DNA from 3 places in the Protofrankia sp. CiP1_Cm_nod3 genome. Region 1 is predicted to be linked to each of the others. Evidence: predicted binding sites of a transcription regulator. Region 1 holds the regulator's gene; each other region holds the start of a gene.
What was found. Region 1 encodes LexA, which represses DNA repair genes until DNA is damaged. Its sites were predicted from a motif close to CGAACNNNNGTTCG; they were not measured.
Positions count from the first base shown of each region.

Region 2: a site for LexA is predicted at 1,256-1,269, ahead of ruvC (crossover junction endodeoxyribonuclease RuvC). Genes of this name have one in related genera too.
Region 3: a site for LexA is predicted at 7,077-7,090, ahead of pcrA (DNA helicase PcrA). Genes of this name have one in related genera too.

Region 1 is NZ_CEVIVD010000004.1:66,087-74,131, reverse strand. Features, by position in the region: gene AC5LUJ_RS02325 (vitamin B12-dependent ribonucleotide reductase) at 1-1,570, opposite strand, end outside; gene nrdR (transcriptional regulator NrdR) at 1,639-2,100, opposite strand; gene AC5LUJ_RS02315 (LysM peptidoglycan-binding domain-containing protein) at 2,278-2,580, opposite strand; gene lexA (transcriptional repressor LexA) at 2,866-3,615, shown strand; gene miaA (tRNA (adenosine(37)-N6)-dimethylallyltransferase MiaA) at 3,633-4,547, shown strand; gene AC5LUJ_RS02300 (EAL domain-containing protein) at 4,613-5,521, shown strand; gene hflX (GTPase HflX) at 5,606-6,982, shown strand; gene AC5LUJ_RS02290 (alpha/beta fold hydrolase) at 7,005-7,850, opposite strand; gene AC5LUJ_RS02285 (class III extradiol ring-cleavage dioxygenase family protein) at 7,850-8,045, opposite strand, start outside.
Region 2 is NZ_CEVIVD010000057.1:16,599-21,728, forward strand. Features, by position in the region: partial or broken gene ruvA (Holliday junction branch migration protein RuvA) at 1-526, opposite strand, end outside; gene ruvC (crossover junction endodeoxyribonuclease RuvC) at 523-1,059, opposite strand; gene AC5LUJ_RS13010 (alpha/beta hydrolase) at 1,534-2,538, shown strand; gene AC5LUJ_RS13015 (YebC/PmpR family DNA-binding transcriptional regulator) at 2,728-3,483, opposite strand; gene pdxT (pyridoxal 5'-phosphate synthase glutaminase subunit PdxT) at 3,582-4,289, opposite strand; gene pdxS (pyridoxal 5'-phosphate synthase lyase subunit PdxS) at 4,283-5,130, opposite strand, start outside.
Region 3 is NZ_CEVIVD010000025.1:14,419-22,463, forward strand. Features, by position in the region: gene sucC (ADP-forming succinate--CoA ligase subunit beta) at 1-124, opposite strand, end outside; gene AC5LUJ_RS07635 (cobalamin B12-binding domain-containing protein) at 1,128-1,568, opposite strand; gene AC5LUJ_RS07640 (alpha/beta fold hydrolase) at 2,225-3,298, shown strand; gene AC5LUJ_RS07645 (M23 family metallopeptidase) at 3,607-4,332, shown strand; gene pcrA (DNA helicase PcrA) at 4,565-7,069, opposite strand; gene AC5LUJ_RS07655 (threonine/serine dehydratase family protein) at 7,547-8,045, shown strand, end outside.

The DNA of each region.
Region 1 (8,045 bases):
CCCGGGCGTCGTCGACCCCGACCGTGCGGACGGCGTCCGTGGCGGCGGCGTGCTTGCGGATCACCCGGCGGTGGGCGTCGGTGTTGCGGGCGAAGCCGTCGTAGGCCCCGAGCGCCGCCGCGAGCTCCGCCGAGCGGCGGTAGGCCGTCGCGGTCATCAGCGACGTGACGGCCGCGCCCATGGCCCGGCCGCCCTCGGAGTCGTACGCGCGGCCGGTGGCCATCAGCAGCGCGCCGAGGTTGGCGTAGCCGATGCCGAGCTGGCGGAACATCCGGGTCACCCGCGTGATCTCCGGAGTCGGGAAGTCCGCGAAGCAGATCGAGATGTCCATCGCCGTGATGATCAGCTCGACGGCCGCCACGAACGCGTCGGCGTCGAAGCTGAGGTCCTTGCGCAGGAACTTCATCAGGTTCAGCGACGCCAGGTTGCAGCTGGAGTTGTCCAGGTGCACGTATTCGCTGCACGGGTTGCTGGCGCTGATCCGGCCGGACTCCGGGCAGGTGTGCCAGTCGTTGATCGTGTCGTCGTACTGGATCCCGGGATCCGCGCAGTCCCAGGCCGCCTGGGCGATGGAGCGGAACAGCGACCGGGCCCGGAGGGTCTCGATCGTGCGCCCGTCGAGCCTGGCCCGCAGGTCGAAGCCGGCGTCGTCGACGACGGCCCGCATGAACTCGTCCGTCACCCGCACGGAGTTGTTGGCGTTCTGGTACTGCACCGAGACGATGTCACGGCCGCCGAGATCCATGTCGAAGCCGGCGTCCCGCAACGCACGGATCTTGCTCTCCTCGCGGGACTTGGTCTCGACGAAGTCGACGATGTCCGGATGGTCGACGTCGAGCACGACCATCTTCGCGGCCCGCCTGGTCGCGCCGCCCGACTTGATCGTGCCGGCCGAGGCGTCGGCCCCGCGCATGAAGCTCACCGGGCCCGAAGCGGTGCCGCCGGAGGACAGCAGCTCCTTCGACGATCGGATACGCGACAGGTTCAGCCCGGCGCCCGACCCGCCCTTGAAGATCAGCCCCTCCTCCCGGTACCAGTTGAGGATCGACTCCATCGTGTCGTCGACCGAGAGGATGAAGCAGGCCGAGACCTGCTGCGGCGCGGGGGTGCCGACGTTGAACCACACCGGGCTGTTGAAGCTGAACACCTGGTGCAGCAGCATCCAGGTCAGTTCGTGCTCGAAGATCTCGGCGTCCGCCGGCGAGGCGAAGTACCCGTGCTCGGTGCCGGCCGCGCCGTAGGCGCGCACGACCCGGTCGATGAGCTGGCGCAGGGACCACTCGCGGGCGGAGCTGCCGAGCGCGCCGCGGAAGTACTTGCTCGTGACGATGTTCGTGGCGTTCACCGACCAGAAGTCGGGGAACTCCACCCCGCGCTGCTCGAAGTTGACCGAGCCGTCGCGCCAGTTGGTCATGACGACGTCCCGCAGCTCCCAGGTGACCTCGTCATAGGGGTGGACGCCCGGCGAGGTGTTGACGCGTCGCACCTGCAGGCCAGCGGCCCTGGGGGCGGCCTTGGTGCCGGCCCTGGGGGCGGCCTTGGTCGCTTTCGTGCCACGGTTGTCGGTCATGGCGCTCCTCGTCTGGCGTCGGTCGGATGGTGTTTCTCACCAGCTGTCTGTCGCGTCGGGGTGCGTGGCTACGACGGCGCCCGGTCGGCCCGCCCGCGCAGGTCGGTGATCGCCGTCTCGAAGTCCGCCAGCGAGTCGAAGGAGAGGTACACCGAGGCGAACCGCAGGTAGGCGACCTCGTCGAGCTCCCGCAGCGGCCCGAGGATCGCCCGGCCGATCTCGTCCGAGGCGACCTCGGCGGCCCCCGAGGCACGCAGCGTGTCCTCGACCAGCTGGGCGAGCCGGGCCAGCGCGTCCGCCTGGACCGGCCGCCCCTGGCATGCCCGCCGCACGCCGGCGATCACCTTCCCGCGGCTGAACGGCTCGGTGACACCGCTGCGCTTGATGACTCGCAGTGACGCCTCTTCGATCGTCGTGAAACGACGGCCGCAGGACGGGCACGACCGACGGCGACGGATCGCGGCGCCCTCCTCGGCCTCCCGGCTGTCGACAACCTTGCTGTCAGGGTGCCGACAGAACGGACACCGCACGCACAACCTCCAAGATCTTGTCGACTTACAGCCACGTAACTACAAGATGTTGTGGTCAACACTAGGACCGGACACCACGAGCTGGCAAGCTGGCCCACCCGCGGAACCTCATGACACATGCATCACAGAAGACCCTTCATGCGGACCTGTCATGACAGGCCCGTCATGGCAGGCCCGTCACGGCAGACGGAGCATCTGACCGGGGACGAGATCGGTCGTCTCCAGCCGGTTGAGGCCGGCCAGCCGGGCCACGACCACCCGGGTGTCACCGTCGGGAGCCAGCGCGCGCGCGATGCCCCACAGCGTCTCCCCGGAACGCACCACGTGGACGCGCACCGGCCGGTCGTCCCCGGTCGGCGCGGCCGACGACGTCACCCGGGCCACGGACAGCACCAGGCAGGACACCAGCATGACCAGGACAATCAGGACAACCCGGCCCCGCCCGGTCAGCCGCAGCGGAGGCTCAGCCGACGCCCGCATCGTCCACCTCCCCAACTTCCACCAGCACATACCACTTCCAACAACATGATCAAAGAACATCCGTTCGATCGAACGTCTGATCGAGTTTGTACCGCACGGTCCCGACGGAATCGTCGTGACACGCTCGAACAGACGTTTGAGATATCCGGCCGCGGCGGTTACGGTCGTAGCGATCAGATTCAGGTCAGATCCAGGTCGTGGCCGCCAGCTCCGGTTCACGGCAGAACGTCGGATATGCCGGGAGCGCAAGTCTGCCATGACCGACAACGAAGGAGTACGGCAGGGATGACCACCGACGACAACCGCACCCGCCGCGGCCGGCCACCCCGCGGCTCCGTGCGCGACCTGCCGGACGGGCCGGCGGACGCCACGGGCCTGACCCCCCGCCAGCGCAGGGTGCTTGAGGTGATCCGCGACGCCGTCGAGCGCCGAGGCTACCCGCCGAGCGTGCGGGAAATCGGCGATGCGGTGGGGCTCACGAGCACGTCCAGCGTCGCGCACCAGCTCAAGACGCTGGAGGAGAAGGGCTTCCTGCGCCGCGACCCGCACCGCCCGCGGGCCATGGAGGTCCTCTCCGCGCAGGCACCGGTACGCCCCGTGCCACGCCAGGCGCCCGCCGTTGGTACGCTCGCGGCAGGCTCGTCGGCGGCTGGCCCCGCACAGGCGGCCTATGTGCCGGTCCTCGGCCGCATCGCCGCGGGTGGGCCGATCCTCGCCGAGCAGGCGGTCGAGGAGGTCTTCCCGCTCCCCCGCGAGATCGTGGGGGAGGGCACCCTGTTCACCCTGCGGGTCGTCGGGGACTCCATGGTCAACGCCGCGATCTGCGACGGCGACTGGGTGGTCGTCCGCCAGCAGCCGGTCGCGGACAGCGGCGAGATCGTCGCCGCGATGATCGACGGCGAGGCGACGGTCAAGACGCTGCGCCGTCGTGACGGCCACGTCTGGCTCGAGCCGCAGAATCCGGCCTATGCTGACATTCCGGGTGACAGTGCGACGATCCTCGGCCGGATCGTCGCGGTTCTTCGCCGGGTCTGATCCTCCCGGGAGTGAGCATGGGCACAGGTGTCGACCGGCACCGCGCCGGCCGGGTCGTGGCTGTCGTCGGGCCGACAGCGGCCGGCAAGAGCGACCTGGCGATCGCGCTGGCCACCGAGCTGGGCGGTGAGATCGTCAACGCCGACTCCATGCAGCTCTACTGCGGGATGGACATCGGCACCGCCAAGGTGCCGCCGGCGGAACGCGGTGGTGTCCCCCATCACCTGCTCGATGTCTGGGAGGTCACCCGCGCCGCCGACGTAGCGTCCTACCAGGCGCTGGCCCGGCAGGCCGTCGACGGCCTGCTGGCCGCCGGCCGCACGCCGGTGCTCGTGGGCGGCTCCGGGCTCTACGTCCGGGCCGTCCTCGACGACCTCGCCTTCCCCGGCACCGACCCGGCCGTACGGGGACGGCTGGAGCGGGAGCTGTCCGAGCGGGGCCCGGCCGCGCTGCACGCCGATCTCGCCGCGCGGGCGCCGGCGGCGGCGGCGGCCATCCTGCCTGGCAACGGCCGGCGTATCGTGCGCGCGCTGGAGGTGGTGGAGCTCACCGGCGGCTTCACCGCCTCCCTGCCGGAGCACCGCTCGGTCTACGACGTGGTCCAGTTCGGCATCGACCACCCGCAGCTCGACGAGAGGATCGCCGGCCGGGTGGCCGGTATGTGGGCCGCCGGCATGATCGAGGAGGTCCGCGCCCTCGTCGACATGGGCCTGCGGGACGGCCCCACCGCGTCCCGGGCGCTGGGCTACGCCCAGGTTCTCGCCTGGCTCGACGGCGCGCTCGATTCGGCCGAGTCGGCCCGGCTCGCGACAATCGCCGCGACGCGCCGACTTGCACGCAGACAAAGGTCGTGGTTTCGGCGCGATCCTCGCATAATTTGGCTGGACCGTCCCGACGTCGAACAGGTGGCGGGCATGGTCGACTCGGCCTGAACGTGCGACGACTCCGTGGCTCGTTCTTCCCGCCGGCTGGAGACACCCGTCGTCTGGAGACATGTGTGACCGCGATCGAGTTGAACCTCGTCCCGGCCCTGTGTGCCGCGTTCGACGACGGGTCGTTACAACTGCACTACCAGCCCGAGGTCGACCTGCGCACCGGGTCGGTCCCCGGGATGGAGGCGTTCCTGCGCTGGCACCATCCCGACCGGGGGCTGATGAACCCGTCGCAGTTCATGCCGGCCGCCGCGGCCGCGGGCCTGTCCGACCAGGTCGGCCGCTGGGTGTTACGCACCGCCGTGGCCGAGGCCCGGACATGGCACGAAATGGCCGCGGGAACCGCGATCCGCCCGCCCCGGCTGTGGGTCAACGTGACCGCCGACCAGCTGACCCGGCCCGGTTTCGCGATCGAGGTGGAACAGCTCCTGCACGGCCGTGCGCTGCCGCCGGGAGCGCTCGGGCTGGAGTTCACCGAACAGACCCTCGGCCTCGCGCGCGTCGGGGTGCCCCGGCTGCTGGCCCGGCTGCGCTCGTTCGGGCCGGCCATCGGCGTCGACGGCTTCGGCACCTGGTACGCGTCGCTGTCCACCCTCGACGTCCTGCCGCTGGACATGGTGAAGATCGATGGCCGCTTCCTGCACGCGATGCAGCGGGACCTGGAGGGCGAGGCTGTCCTGGCCTCGATCATCACACTGGCCCACCGGCGGCGGCTGGTCGTGACCGCCGAGGGCGTCGACAGCGCGGTCACGGCGTCCCGGCTGGCGGCGATGCACTGTGACCGGGGAGCCGGCCGCCTGTTCTGCCCGCCCGTCCCCACCGACGACGCCCGGATGATCGCCCTGGGCCGCGGCCGGCCGAACCGGCGCCACGGGCGCTCCCGGCCGGCCAGCGGCACGGGACGCGCCGGGCGCGCCGCGCCCGACCGCGGTGACCGGGCCACCGGCACCGCCAGCATGGCCGCCGTCATCTGACCGGGAACCACCGTCGTCCGGTCGAGAAAATTCGGTCGCGGCCCCGGAACGGACGTGGGAGCCTGCGATAAAGGAGGCAGCGACATGACGTTTCCCGCCCTCTTCGACGCCTCCGGCGAGGCGCTCGACCTCGCCGACCGTCTGGCACTGCGCCGGGTACCAGGCCTGGCAACCGAGCTCGACGACGTCACCGAGGTCGAGTACCGCCAGCTCCGGCTGGAGCGGGTGGTCCTCATCGGGGTGTGGACCTCGGGCACGGCCGCCGAGGCGGAGACCTCCATGGCCGAGCTCGCCGCCCTGGCGGCCACGGCCGGCTCGGTCATCCTGGACGCGCTCGTCCAGCGTCGGGACACTCCCGACTCGGCGACGTACGTCGGCTCCGGCAAGGCGCGTGAGCTGCGCGACGTCGTCACCGCCACCGGCGCCGACACCGTCGTCTGCGACGGTGAGCTGACCCCCGGCCAGCTGCGCCAGCTGGAGGACGTCGTCAAGGTCAAGGTCATCGACCGGACCGCGCTGATCCTCGACATCTTCGCCCAGCACGCCACCTCCCGGGAGGGCAAGGCCCAGGTCGAGCTCGCGCAGCTGCAGTACATGCTGCCGCGGCTGCGTGGCTGGGGTGAGTCGATGTCCCGCGCCGGTGGTGGCATCGGCACCCGCGGCCCCGGCGAGACGAAGATCGAGACGGACCGGCGGCGGCTGCGCACGCGCATGGCCAGGCTCCGCCGGGAGCTCGCCGGGATGAAGACGGTCCGGACGACCAAACGCTCGGCGCGGCAGCGCAGCGGCATCCCCGCGGTCGCGATCACCGGCTACACCAACGCCGGCAAGTCCTCGCTGCTCAACCGGCTGACCGGCGCCGGGGTGCTGGTCGAGGACGCCCTGTTCGCCACGCTGGACCCGGCCGTGCGGCGGGCCACGCTGCCCGACGGCCGGACGTTCACCCTCGCCGACACCGTCGGCTTCGTCCGCCACCTGCCGCACCAGATCGTGGAGGCGTTCCGCTCCACCCTGGAGGAGGTCGCCGACGCCGACCTGCTGCTGCACGTCGTCGACGGCTCGCATCCCGACCCGATGTCACAGATCTCCGCGGTCCGCACCGTGATCAACGACATCGACGCCGGGGACGTCCCCGAGCTGCTGGTCGTGAACAAGATCGACGCCGCCGGCCCGGACGTGCTCGCCCGGGTGCGCCGCGCCGTCCCCGGCGCGCTCCTCGTCTCGGCGCGCACCGGGGAGGGGCTGGCCGCCCTGGTGGCGGAGCTGACCGAGCGCGTCCCCCACCCCGACGTCGAGGTGTGCGTGCTGCTGCCGTTCACCCGCGGTGACCTGGTCTCCCGGGTGTACGCCCGCGGGGAGGTCCTCGGCCTCGAGCACACGGCGACCGGCACGGTCCTGCGGGCCCGGGTACCGGCCGAGCTCGCCTCCCAGCTCACCAGCTTCTTCCTCGAACCGGCCTGAGGCTGGCCTGAGGCTGGCGGGCCTACGCGGCCCGCTGGCCCACGCCGTTGCGCCAGAACTCGACCAGCAGCGCGGCGGTGACCTCCGGGTTCTCGGTCGCCGGCGAATGCGCCGCCCCGGCGATCACCTCGTAGCGGGCGTCCAGGCGTGCCGCCATCTCCGCCTGCAGACGCGGCGGCCAGGCGTCGTCGGCGGCCCCGTGGGCGACCAGCACGGGTACGTCGTCCTGGCTGACGGCGTCAGCGAGCTCACCGACCCGGTCGGGTTCGCTCAGCAGCTGCTCCCCCATCACCCGCAGGCCGACGTTGCTGCTGGCGAAGAACCGGCGCTCCAGGAACTCCAGGCCACCGGGCGGGTACACGGCGGTGTCCGCGGCCCGCATGGCGGCCCATACCGCGTCCCGGCCGCTGCGCTTGTACACCACCCGCATGGCCTGCAGCGCGATCCGCCGAGGGCCGACGATCCCGGCCGGGCCGGAGCTGAGCAGCACGAGGCTTGCCACGCACGACGGGCGGGCGATGACCGCGGTCCGCGCGACCAGCCCCCCGAAGGAATGGCCGAGCAGGTGCACCGGGCGACCGATCTCGTCGGCCACCCGGCCGACGTGTCCGGCCAGCGCGTCGACCGTGCAGTCCCGCTCCGGGTCGGCCGCGGGTGACTCGTACTGGCCGTGCTGGTCGACCGCGACCACGTCGAACCCGGCCCGCGCGAGCCGCGGAATGATCGGCAGGAAGTCCTCCTTGCTCCCGGTGTAACCGGGCAGCAGGACGACCGGCGGGTCGACGGGCGATCCGGCTCGTAGGACCGCGAGGCTCGCGCAGGTCGAGTGCTGTACCCCGGATGGCAGTTCCGTCGACCTCGAGATCATTACCCAGGACTCCCCTGCTCCCACACGGCGACCACGTACCCCACACCGTAAGGGGCGGCGACATACTCAGCACGAGACGTCCATGACCACGTGCGCGTGTCGCTCATGGTGATGCCCGGATCGTGCGCTGTGGCGGTGACGGTAGCACCGGCAAGCCGCGCGCCGGCGAGTACCTGCCACGACGCGCGGCCCGCC
Region 2 (5,130 bases), on a different contig from region 1:
GCCCGAGCAGCGCAAGACGGACCTGCTCGGCGGCGGCGACACCCGTACCCGCGGCCGGCGTGGCACCGCCGCCGGTGCCCCCGCCCCCACCCACACCGTCATCTCCCGCGGACGGCATCGGCGTGGGCGGGCCGAGCCGGTCCTTGAGGTCGAGGACGATGCGCTGCGCGCCCTTGCGGCCGATGCCGGGCACCTTCGTCAGCGCCGCGAGATCCTCCGCCGCGACCGCACGGCGGACGCTGTCCGGGCTGTGGACGCCGAGCACGGCCTGGGCGAGCCGGGGGCCGACCCCGGAGGCGCTCTGCAGGGTCTCGAAGACGTCACGCTCGTTGGCGTCGACGAAGCCGTAGAGCGTCAGCTCGGTCTCCCGGACGACCAGGGTGGTGACCAGTCGTGCCTGCTGCCCGACCCGCAGCCCGGCCAGGGTCGTGGGGGTGCACTGGACGAGCAGCCCGACCCCGCCCACCTCGACGACGGCGGCGTCGGGCGACAGGGCGGCAACCGTCCCGGCCACGGACGCGATCATCTGCGGCTCCCGCTGGCGGCCGCGGAAGCCTGCCTGACTGCGGCCTGCATCCGGGCGAGCGCCGGCCCCCGCGACAGGTGGCACAGCGCAAGAGCCAGGGCGTCGGCGGCGTCGGCCGGCCGCGGCGGGTCGGACAGCCCCAGCAGGCGGCTGACCATGAAGGTGACCTGGGCCTTGTCCGCCCGGCCGCTCCCGCTCACCGCGGCCTTCACCTCGCTGGGGGTGTACAGCGCGACCGGCAGGCCACGGCGGGCCGCGCTGACGATCGCCACCGCCCCGGCCTGCGCGGTACCCATGACCGTCCGGACGTTGGCCTGGCTGAACACCCGCTCGACAGCGACCGCGTCGGGGCGGTGCCGGTCCATCCACTCACCGAAGCCGCGTTCGAGCGCCCACAGCCGGGCGGCGACGTCGTCGGCGGCGGGCGTGCGCAGCACACCGACCTCGACCAGCGACGCCCGCCGGCCCGGCCCGCCCTCGACAACCCCGAGACCGCAGCGGGTAAGCCCCGGATCGACCCCCAGCACCAGCACCGGCACCCTCCACGACCAGCTCGTCGACCGTCGTCCCGACCGTCCGCCGGGCATCGTGACCGCCGGACGGCCCGCAGCGGCCGGCTGCCAGCCCGGGACGACAACCCGGGGAGACAACCGTGATCACGCAGCCCTCGGCCCGCCAGCGGGCCGGGGAACCGGCCCTCCCGGCGGTTCGCCACGATTGTGGCATGCCTGAACGCCTGTTCGAGCGCAGCGACACGCCTACCCAGACGCCGACCCGACAAACACCCACCGCCGGCCGGGCAGCGGCCCGGCCATCACCCACCGCCGGCGGCCGGCGTCAACCGGCTGTCCGCAACGCCACCCGCGGCCATCGGCCCGGTGCGGATCAGCATATGGTGAGATGACCGGCGGTGCCCCGTGGAGATCGCCGACGCCCCGCCGGGCCAACGGGAAATCCTGCCGACAAGCACCGGGAGACGCCGGGAAACCGGGAAATGAGGTCCACGCATGGGCTCCGATCCCGCCGCCGGCACCGAGCCGGCCGTGCTGGCGCAGCCAGCCGTGCCGGCGCAGCCAGCCGGGCCGGCGGCCGGACACGGCGACGGGCGGGCGCCACGCGCGGATCCGCCGGGCCAGCCACGTCACGTCCGCCTCGACGCCGGTGACGTGGAACTGTCCGGGCTGCTGGCCGAGCCCGACGGCCAGCCGCGGGCTCTCGTCGTCGGCCTGCCCGGCGGGGGGATGCGCGCATCCTACTTCCACGGCCGGACGCACCCGGACCTGTCCCTGCTGGCCATCGGCACGGCCCTGGGATTCAGCGTGCTGGCGCTGGACCGCCCCGGCTACGGAGCGTCGGCGGGGCTCGGCCTGCCCCACCAGCGGCTGGCCGGGCAGACCGCCATCACCTGGCGGGCGCTGGAGGCGTTCACCGCGTCCCATGCCGTGGGGGCGGGCCTGTTCCTGATCGGCCACTCGTTCGGCACGATGCTGTCGGTGTCGCTCGCCGCGGACGAACGCGGCGAGCGTCTGCTCGGGCTCGACGTCTCCGGGGTGGGAGCCCGATACCGTGACGGCCTGTGGCCGTCGCGGATCGCCGCCGACAGCAGCGCCGCCGAGATCCACCGGGAGCATGCCCTCGCGGCCCGCAGGCTGTTCTGGGGGCCGGAGCACCTGTACCCGCCCGGCACGTTCGTCCTGGGGACGGTACCGACAGCCCCCGTGCCGGCCGGCGAGGCATCCGATGCCGCGAAGTGGCCGCGGTGGCTGCCTCTGCTGGGCCCGCGGGTGCGGGTGCCGGTCCGCTGGACGCTCGCCGACCACGAGGCCTGGTGGGATCTTGACGAGGCGATGGATGCCGAGCTGCGGGCCGCGTTCAGCGCCGCGCCGCACTTCGAGCTGGTCCGGCAGCGCGGCGCGGGCCACAACATCAGCCTGGGGTGGGCGGCCCGCTCCTACCACCTGCGGGCGCTGTCCTTCGCCGAGGAGTGCATCCGCGACCGGGACACGGACTGACCACGCCTACCCCCGCAACAACACACCCCCGTAACAACAAGTACCCCAGAGCGATACAATCCGTCACAACATACTCCATGACGGCACGTATTCCGGAACGGTCTATGCCCATACTGTGACGATATCGGCACGAACGGCGATGTCGGAGGTCTCGGAATCGCGGTGGCACCGGCGCCGCCGGGGAGCCGTTCAGGCCGAGACCAGCTCCATGATTTCATCGGAGATGTCGGCGTTGAACCAGACATTCTGGACGTCGTCGAGGTCCTCGAGTGCCTCGACGAGCTTGAGGACCTTGCGCGCCGCCTCCTCGTCCAGCGGCACGCTGACGCTGGGCAGCCAGGACAGGTCCGCCGAGGCCACCGTGAGCCCCGCGCCGGTGGCCCCGACGCGCACCGCGTTGAGGTCCGTGGCCTCCGAGACGACCTCGAAGGTGTCACCGAGGTCGTTGACCTCCTCCGCGCCGGCGTCGAGCACCGCGGCCAGGACGTCGTCCTCACCGAGGTCAGGGGTCTTCGTGACCAGGACGACGCCCTTGCGGTTGAACAGGTAGGACACCGACCCTGGATCGGCGACGCTGCCGCCGTTGCGGGTGATGGCCACCCGCACGTCCGAGGCGGCCCGGTTGCGGTTGTCGGTCAGGCACTCGACCAGCACGGCCACCCCGTTCGGCGCGTACGCCTCGTAGGTGATCTCCTCGTAGCTGGCCCCGCCGGCGAGCTCGCCCGATCCCCGCTTCACGGCGCGGTCGATGTTGTCGTTCGGTACCGACTGCGACTTCGCCTTGGCGATGGCGTCCGCGAGCGTCGGGTTCCCGGCCGGATCCCCGCCGCCGGTCTTGGCCGCCACCTCGACCGTCTTGATCAGCTTCGCGAACAGCTTGCCGCGGCGCGCGTCGATGACGGCCTTCTTGTGCTTGGTGGTCGCCCACTTGGAGTGACCGCTCATGCCGTGCCCCTCACCCTGTCCCTGCTCCTGCCTGCCATCTGTGCCCCGTACAGCTGTGCCCCGCGCCCCGTGCCCCTGTGGAGCCGTGCCCTGTGCGGCTAGGCCTCGTGCGCAGGTGTGCCCCGTGCGGCCCGTCTGCCCCGCGCGCCTTCCACCATGCCGACGAACAGTTCGTGTATCCGCCCGTCGCCGGTGAGCTCCGGATGGAACGCGGTCGCCAGCACGCCCGCCTGGCGGACGGCCACAATCCTGTCACCGACCCTACCGAGCACCTCGACCTCGTCCCCGATCTTCTCCACCCAGGGCGCCCGGATGAAGACCGCCCGGACCGGGCCGCCGGCGACACCGGCGATGTCGATCTCCGCCTCGAACGAGTCGACCTGGCGGCCGAAGGCGTTGCGCCGCACGACCACGTCCAGCCCGCCCAGCAGCGGCTGGCCGGGCCTGCCGTCCAGGACGTCCCCGGCCAGCAGGATCATGCCCGCGCACGACCCGAACACCGGCAGCCCGGCCGCGATCGCGTCCCGCAGCGGCTCCAGCAGCTCGAACACCCGCAGCAGCCGGCCGATCGTGGTGGACTCGCCGCCGGGCAGCACCAGCCCGTCCAGAGTGTCCAGATCGGACGGCCGGCGCACCTCGACGACCTGGACGCCGAGCGCGGCCAGCGCCCGGGAATGCTCGCGGACGTCGCCCTGCAGCGCCAGCACGCCCAGCCGCGCCGCGCCGCGTGCCGGCCTGACCTGTGCCGGCGCGGCCTCGCGCTCCGAGGCGGTCTGGGGCCAGTGCGCCTCGGGACAGCTCACCATCCGCGGTCGGCGAAGCGGTCCGCGGGCGCAAGATCGCTGACGTTGATGCCGACCATGGCCTCGCCGAGGCCGCGGGAGACCTTCGCGATGACGCCCGCGTGGGCGTACATGGTGGTGGCCTCGACGATCGCCCGGGCGCGCCGCGCCGGGTCACCGGACTTGAAGATGCCCGAGCCGACGAACACACCGTCCGCCCCCAGCTGCATCATCAGGGCGGCGTCCGCGGGCGTGGCGATGCCACCGGCGGTGAACAGCACGACCGGCAGCGCGCCGAGCCGCGCGACCTCGGCGACCAGCTCGTAGGGAGCGCGCAGCTCCTTGGCCGCGGCGAAGAGCTCGTCGGGCGGCAGCGCGGACAGCCGCGCGATCTCCGCCCGGATCGTGCGCATGTGCACGACCGCGTTGGAAACCTCGCCGGTGCCCGCCTCGCCCTTCGAGCGGATCATGGCCGCGCCCTCGCCGATCCGGCGCAGCGCCTCCCCCAGGTTGGTCGCGCCGCACACGAACGGGACGGTGAACCGCCACTTGTCGATGTGGTGGTGCGGGTCGGCCGGGGTGAGGACCTCGGACTCGTCGACGTAGTCGACCCCCAGCTCCTGGAGCACCTGGGCCTCGACGAAGTGGCCGATGCGCGCCTTGGCCATCACCGGGATCGACACCGCCTCGATGATCGATTCGATCATCTCCGGGTCGCTCATCCGGGCGACCCCGCCCTGGGCGCGGATGTCGGCGGGCACCCGTTCCAGGGCCATCACGGCGACGGCGCCGGCGTCCTCGGCGATCCGGGCCTGCTCGGCCGTGACCACATCCATGATCACGCCGCCCTTGAGCATCTCCGCCA
Region 3 (8,045 bases), on a different contig from region 1:
CACGCCCACCAAGATCAGTTGCGATGCCGCGTGCCTCGTCGGGGGTCGTGGCGACCTTGCCGCTGGGCACAGGCACGCCGTGGTCGGCGAACAGCTTCTTCGCCTGATACTCGAAGAGATCCACAGTCCGTCCAGTCGGATATGAGATCGGTGGTCAGGGCCGAACGTTCGTAAGTTCGAAGAAAAGGGAAGCCGGCCCGAGCCTACTGAAGACGCCCGTCCCGGTGGAGACTGCTCCTGCCGCGGCGGCCGGTCTCGTATGCCCGGAGCCAGCCACCATCATCACCCGGATCCGGTGCCGGACGCCTGCTTTTGTGGTGGTCGACACCGCGATCACAGTGATCGCAATACCCACTATTCCGATCGAACCCGGCACGATCTCGGCGCCCGCTACGGCGACGGCCGCGTTACCTCGCTCACTGCACACCCGGATCCGGCCACAAGCCGTACACCGCCGGCCGGGCCGGAACGGCGGAACAACTACCGGCACCTGTGACACCCGATGTCACAACAACGGCGGATGGACGGCGGCGGACAAACAACGGTCACAACCATCTCCACATGCCCACATGCCCGCATCTGCGCATGCCCGGCGGACCGGTGACGAGAACACGGCCGGCGGATACGGCCAGTCGGCGGAACTGCTGGACGGAACTGCTGGACGGGGCCGGCCGACGGAGCCGGCGGGCACGGCTGGTACGACGTGCCGGCGCCTCGCCCGGCCCGGCTGGGACGGACACGACGACGGGCCAGCCTCGTGGCGTCCCGGATGCCTGCCCGGCCGCCGGGGCCCACACCCCTGGGGCCTCGCGCACCCATGGGGACCCTCGGGCCCGCCCTGTGAACGATCTCTCGAACTCCCGGCCCAGGTGGATCCACGCACCTATGCGGACCTCGGCGCCGACGTACGCCGCCCGGCCGGCCGGGCGGAGCCCGGTCGCGGCCCGTGCGCCCGAGCGGCCTTCCGTCCCGGGCCGTCCGCCTGCCCGCGACCGGCGACCGGCCCTCGGCAGGCAACCGGCCCTCGGCGGGCGGCCCCGGCCACTCGAGCGGGCCGGCAAGCCGGCGGCCCGGGAGGCGGAAACCGGTGGCCCCGGAAGGCACCCGGGAAGGCGCCCGGAAGACTCTCAGCCCGCGGAAACCGCCCTGGGACCGGGCGTGTGGGCCGCGGCCACACTCGACCGGATCCATTCGACGATTTCGCCCGTGGTCGCTCCGGGCGTGAATATCTCGGCGACACCGAGTGCCTTCAGCTGCGGAATGTCAGCATCCGGTATGATCCCGCCACCGGTCACCACGATGTCGGTGGCGCCGCGCTCCCGCAGCAAATCCATCAGGCGCGCGAAAAGGGTCATGTGCGCGCCCGAGAGCACCGACAGGCCGATACAGTCTGCGTCCTCCTGGATAGCGGTCTCGACAATCTGCTCGGGCGTCTGGTGCAGACCGGTGTAGACGACCTCCATGCCCGCGTCCCGCAGTGCCCGCGCAATAACCTTGGCGCCGCGGTCGTGGCCGTCAAGACCAGGTTTGGCGACCACCACCCGGATACGTTCACCGGTTCCGCTCACGCGGCCTCCTTGCGTTTCCTGACACCATCCGGCCGGGACGTCGCCTCCCTGACGCGGTGCCCCGTACATGGCGTTCCGTGGCCCGATCTCTCCGTAGACCCTAGCCGGACGCACCGGCGGAAGCACGCTGTTGCCCGACGGGATCACAGCCGCCGCCGTACCGGCCGGCGGTCACGGCGAGAAACCAACAGTCGACATCCACCCGCTTTTTTTATACTCTCAGTAATGGTAGACGTCATGGCGGTTCCCAGCGGATGCCTCCCGGGCCGCGCTACGGCCCGTCTGGCGCGCACCGGCCGGGCCATCCCCGGTGGATGCCGGCCGGCTGGGCGCCGCCCGCGCGGTCGACGGCCTACCGGGCCAGGCCTGGCCGGCCGCGGCATCCGGGCAACGTCCGGGGGCTTCGTGCCTGCGAGTATCGTGCCGTTCCCGGGTCCTTCCCCGCGCGGGAGACCCGGACCCACGGCCGCGCGAGCAGGCCGATGATCGCGTTGCCTTCGGCCGGCCAGTTCGTGCGGCCAGCTGGTTCTTCGGACAACTGTCCGAGCACGGACGGGAGCAGGGCAATCGGAAAGCGTCAACTGGGGCCGGCGGGGGCGGCGGCAGGCAGAGCCACCAGATCGGTGAGCGCATCCGTGGCCCGTCGCGGCACACGCGTGACCCGCGGCCTGCTTGAGACACCGGGGGCGATCCGCGGCATGGCCACGGAGGCCACCTGGCTGGCGACCCATATCGCCTTTTACCCGATCGGGGCCGTCTCGGAACGGCTACGCGAACCGGCCGACCGCTACACCCTCGACGGCCTCTCCCCGCTGCGGCGCGGGCTGCTCGTCGGCGACATCGAAGCCGCGGGCACACCGATCCTGCTGGTCCATGGCCTGATCGACAACAGGTCGATCTTCACTCGGCTGCGCCGGTCGCTGCGCCGGCGAGGCTTCGGACGGGTCGCCACCGTGAACCTGCCGCTGTTCACCGCGGACGTCCCGACGGCGGCCCGCAAGCTGGCCGCGGTGGTCGAGACGATGTGCGAGCAGACGGGCTACCCGCGCATACACATCGTCGGGCACTCCCTCGGCGGCCTGGTCGCCCGCTACTACGTGCAGAAACTCGACGGCGACGCCCGTGTGCACACCCTGGTGACGCTGGGCACACCGCACGAGGGCACCCGCCTGGCCCGGCTGCTGCCCCCGATGGTGCCGTACACCCTGCTGCGCCAGCTCGTCCCGGGCTCGGACGTGGTCCGCGAGCTGGCCGAGCCCGCGCCGAACTGCCGGACCCGGTTCGTGGCCTTCTCCGGGGACCTGGACACGATCATCCGTCCGACCGAGGCGGCGCTCATCCGCCATCCGGACCTGACCGTCCGTAACCTGCGGGTTCCCGGCGTCGGCCACCACTCGCTGCCGTTCAACATCGACGTCGTCCATCGGATCGCGACCACGCTCGCGCATCTGGACGACGTCGAGTACACCGCCCCGGCCAGCGGACGCACCGGCCCTGACACCGGACGCACCGGCCTCGGCGGCGAGGAGGGGCCGGCGGAGGCAGGAGTGGAGATGGTGGCAGAGGCCGAGATGGCGGCAGGAGCCGAGATGGCGGCAGGAGCCGAGGCGGAGGTGCCGGCTACGGCCCCGAGATCCCTGCGTGATGCTCGTCCCGACCGCGCGTCATGGGCGGACGGCCGTCCAGCGGCCGGCGACTTCCAAGATGATCGAAATCTTCGTCACTCATAATGATGAAAAGGCAATAATTACACCGCTTCATACGTCGCGCCCACCGTGGGTGGGGGTGGTGCTAAAGCCCGTTTTGGGACGGTGTAGCGTTCAACCCGGTTTGCAGGCTTTTTCTCCTGCCGTGCCACGACATGCCGTGCCGTAACACGCCGTGACAGGGCATGCCGGGGCGCGGCAGAAGTTCTGTCGAGCAACGGGAGCGTGAGTTCGGGTTGTCGCAGCCCCCAGCCCGTAACTCAGGGCGGCATCGCGGTCAGGGCAGGGCCACGGGCCACGGCGGCCCGTCCGGTTCCGCCCGCCGGGCGGCCTTGGCAGCGCAGATCCGCCGTACCGGCATCGCCACCGCCGTGGTCTCCACCCTCGGCATCGTTATGATCAACACAACCGGTATCGCGCACTCCGAGCCGGTGGTCATTCCCGGCCTGCGCACCGCCGGGACGGTCGCCGACCCCGCGTCCGGCGGCGTGGCGGACGCCGCCACCGACAGGCTGAGCGACCCCGCCCTGCTCGGGCAGCAACGCGACGACGCCGCGCGACGCCAGGCCCAGGCCGACCGTGTCGACCGGGACGAGGCGCTGGCCCAGCTGTCCATCCTGCTCCTCCAGCAGCGGACCACGGCCACGGAGAGCGCGCGCCAGCAGGAGGAACTGCGCTGGGTCAGCCCGATACAGGCCAGGCTCACCCAGCATTTCGGCGGCGCGAACGGCCACCCCGGTATCGACCTCGGCGCGCCGATGGGGACCCCGGTCGTCGCCGCCCACGGCGGCATCATCATCTACGCGGGGTGGGAGTCCGGCTACGGCAACTTCGTCCAGATCCAGCACGCGAACAACGTGGTCACCTGCTACGCCCACCTGTCCCGGATCAGCGTCCGGGTCGGCCAGCAGGTCGCCACCGGCCAGCAGGTGGGCCTGGAGGGGTCGACCGGCTTCTCCACCGGGCCGCACCTGCACTTCGAGGTCCGGCTGGGCGGCCAGAACGGCACCAAGATCGACCCGCTCGCGTGGCTCGCCAGGCACAACGTCTCCTACTGACCGCCACCGTTCTCCCAGCATCGGCTACCAGCCTTCGACCAGCAGTTACCGGCCTTCAACCAGCGGCTACCGCCGGCCGCTCTTCCACCGGCCGTGCCGTGCCGTGCCGATGCCACCAACGTCCGGCGGGCATCGGTAACGGATAGCCGGCCATCAGGCAGCGGCAGCGGCAGCGGATGTCAGTACGGGCCAGCCGCCCGTCGGGCCTGCCGAACGCGGGTGCGCGGGACGCTCACAGCTTCTCGACGGGGGCATAGCGCAGGAGCAGGCGTTTGGTCCCGGTTCCCTCGCCGAAGTCGATGCTCACCTCGCGGTTGTCCCCCGCGCCGGCCACCGCGACGACCTGACCGAGCCCGAAGGTGTCGTGGTTGACCCGGTCCCCCAGGGACAGGTCGGGAATCGGGCGGGGGGCCGGCGCGGGCCGGCGCCCCGGCAGCCCGCCGACCCGCGCGCCGGACGGCCCCGCGGGCGCCGAGCCCCACGCGCTCGTCCGCGGGTGGGCGGCGGCCGACGCCGGCTGGGTGTTCCCCTGCCAGCCGACCAGCTCGGCCGGTACCTCCTCGAGGAACCGCGACGGCGGGTTGTACGCCGGCTGGCCCCAGGCGCTGCGGACCTCCGCCCGGGTCAGGTACAGCCGGACACGCGCCCGGGTGATGCCGACGTAGGCGAGCCTGCGTTCCTCCTCGAGCTCGGTGGAGTCGCCGAGCGTGCGCAGGTGCGGGAAGACACCGTCCTCCAGCCCGGTGAGGAAGACCACCGGGAACTCCAGCCCCTTGGCGCTGTGCAGCGTCATCAGGGTGACGGCCCCGGCGGCACCGCCCGCGCCGTCCGCGCCGCCCTCGCCATCCTCGGGGCCGGGCACCTGGTCGGCGTCGGCGACCAGGGAGACCTGCTCGAGGAAGTCCGCGAGCGAGCCCTGCGGGAACTGCTCGCTGAACTCCCGGGCGACGTTGGCCAGCTCCTGGAGGTTCTCCGCCCGCCCCTCGGCCTCGAGGGCGTCCGCGGCGGCCAGTTCGGTGAGGTAACCGGTCCGCTCCAGCACCGTCTCCAGCGCCGCGACCGGGCCGTCGGCCACGGCCGTGCGCAGCTCGGCGAGCAGAGCGGCGAAACCACGGACCGCGTTCGCCGACCGGGCGGCCAGGCCCGGGACCTCGTCCACCCGGTTCAGGGCGTCGGCGAAGGGGACGCGCTCGCGTTCGGCGAAGGCGGCGAGCATCGCCTCGGCCCGCTCGCCGATCCCCCGCCTGGGCACGTTGAGGATGCGCCGCAGGTTCACCGTGTCCGCCGGGTTCACCAGTACCCGCAGGTAGGCGAGCAGGTCCCGGACCTCACGGCGCTCGTAGAAGCGCACCCCGCCGATCACCCGGTAGGGCAGGCCGACCCGGATGAAGATCTCTTCAAAGACCCGGCTCTGGGCGTTGGTGCGGTAGAAGACGGCGACCTCGCCGGGACGCGCCAGCTCGGCGTCGGAGAGCCGGTCGACCTCGGCGGCGACGAAGGCGGCCTCGCCGTGCTCGCTGTCCGCGACATAGCCGACGATCTTCTCGCCGTCCCCGGCGTCCGACCACAGCCGCTTGGGCTTGCGCCGGGCGTTACGGGCTATCACCGCGTTCGCCGCGGACAGGATCGTCTGCGTGGACCGGTAGTTCTGCTCCAGCAGGATCACGGTGGCGTCGGGGTAGTCCTGCTCGAACTCGACGATGTTGCGGATGTTCGCGCCCCGGAAGGCGTAGATCGACTGGTCGGCGTCGCCGACCACGCACAGCTCGGCCGGCCCCACCGCGGGCCCGTCGGCGTCGGCGTCGGAGCCCGGCGGCACCGGAGCCGGCCGTACCGGCTCGCCGTCGACGGTCAGCCGGGGCGCCTGCCCCACCAGTTCCCGCACCAGGACGTACTGGGCGTGGTTGGTGTCCTGGTACTCGTCGATGAGGACGTGCCGGAACCGGCGTCGGTAGTGCTCGGCGACGTCCGGGAACGCCTGCAGCAGGTTCACCGTCGTCATGATCAGGTCGTCGAAGTCGAACGCGTTCGACTCGGCCAGCCGGCGCTGGTAGAGCCCGTAGACCTCGGCGACGGCACGTTCGGCATGGCCGGTCGCCCGGCTCATGGCGGTCTCCCAGTCGACCAGCTCGTTCTTCAGGTTGCTGATCCCGGTGGCGAGCGCGCGCGCCGGGTAGCGCTTCGGGTCGATGTCCAGGTCGCGCGCGACCAGCGTGACCAGGCGCTGGGCATCCGCCGCGTCGTAGATCGAGAAGCTGCTGGTGAACCCGATGCGCTTGGCGTGCGACCGCAGGATGCGCACGCAGGCGGAATGAAAGGTGCTCACCCACATCGCCCGGGTGCGGGTGCCGACGAGCGCGGCGACCCGCTCCTTCATCTCGTTCGCGGCCTTGTTGGTGAACGTGATCGCCAGGATCTCGCCGGCCCGGGCCCCGCGGGCGGCGAGCAGGTAGGCGATCCGGTTCGCCAGCACCCGCGTCTTGCCGGAGCCCGCGCCCGCGACGACGAGCAGCGGCGAGCCCGTGTGGACGACCGCCGCCCGCTGCTGCGGGTTCAGGCCGTCGAGCAGCGCGTCGGGAGCGAGCCGGGGCGTGGCGGGACGAGCGCCCGGCACACCCGGAGCCGTTGGCGACGCCGGCTCGTCCCGGTCGTCAGCGACGTCGTCGAAGCCGGGGTACGGGCCGAAGCCCGGGTACGGGCCGAAGTCGGGGTACGGGCCACCGGGAAGCGCGCTCATAGGGTTCCGATCATACGTTCGACGCCCGGCTCGTCCGACGGCGGTACATGGTTCTCACCCTACGAGGCCCCGGTGCGCGTCACGACCCGGCGTCCCGGTTCAGGCTGTCACACCCACACCACGCCGTGCTGTGGCTCGGCGACCCACAGCACGGTTCACGCTACAGCCCGCTTCATAGTGCGCACCACCGGTAGCCGCCGTCCCGCCACCGGGTGTGACGGGCGTCTGGCACGCGGGCGGGCCGGCGGGTTTGACGACCACCAGCGCCCAAGAGCAAAATAAAAAGGTGCCGCAGCACATTATGATCATTAATTAGGCGCGCGACCTTGCTCTCGCGGACGGGCTTTTCAGCCCGACGTGCTTTCGGAGCGACACCGACGGGTCCGCGCGCCTCGCCCTCCTGCCAGTTCGGCGGGGGGCTTTTTTTGTTGCCGCGGTCACGTCGGAGGTGGCCGCCGAGCTACCGGGAGCACGACGATGCGCCAACCGACCGAGAACCCGACACGTACCACCGGCGGGAGAACAGAGAGCACCGGAGAGACCTCCGGCAGGACGAGCGGGACCGACGCCGCTGGTAGCGCCGCTGGTACGGCACGCGCCACCGGGGAGACAGGCCGCGCCGGTACGGACGACACCGACGTCCCACCCAGATCCGGCGCGCCCGCGGCGTCCACGGACGGCGCCGACGGCGCTAACGGCACGCGGGCCCTCGAGACCATGAACCGCGGCACGACGAACCGCGGCACGACGAACCGAGACACGGTGGCCGTCGACCGCGACACGATCGACGTCGCCACAGCCGCGGTCGTCCTCGCGCCGGTGCTCCGGCGGACCAGGGTCACGCCCAGCGCTCACCTGTCCCGGCTGACCGGCGTGCCGGTGTGGCTGAAGTGCGAGAATGAACAACGCACCGCGTCGTTCAAGCTACGCGGCGCCTTCGCCCGGATCGCGCTCGCCGACCCCGCCGTCCGGGCCA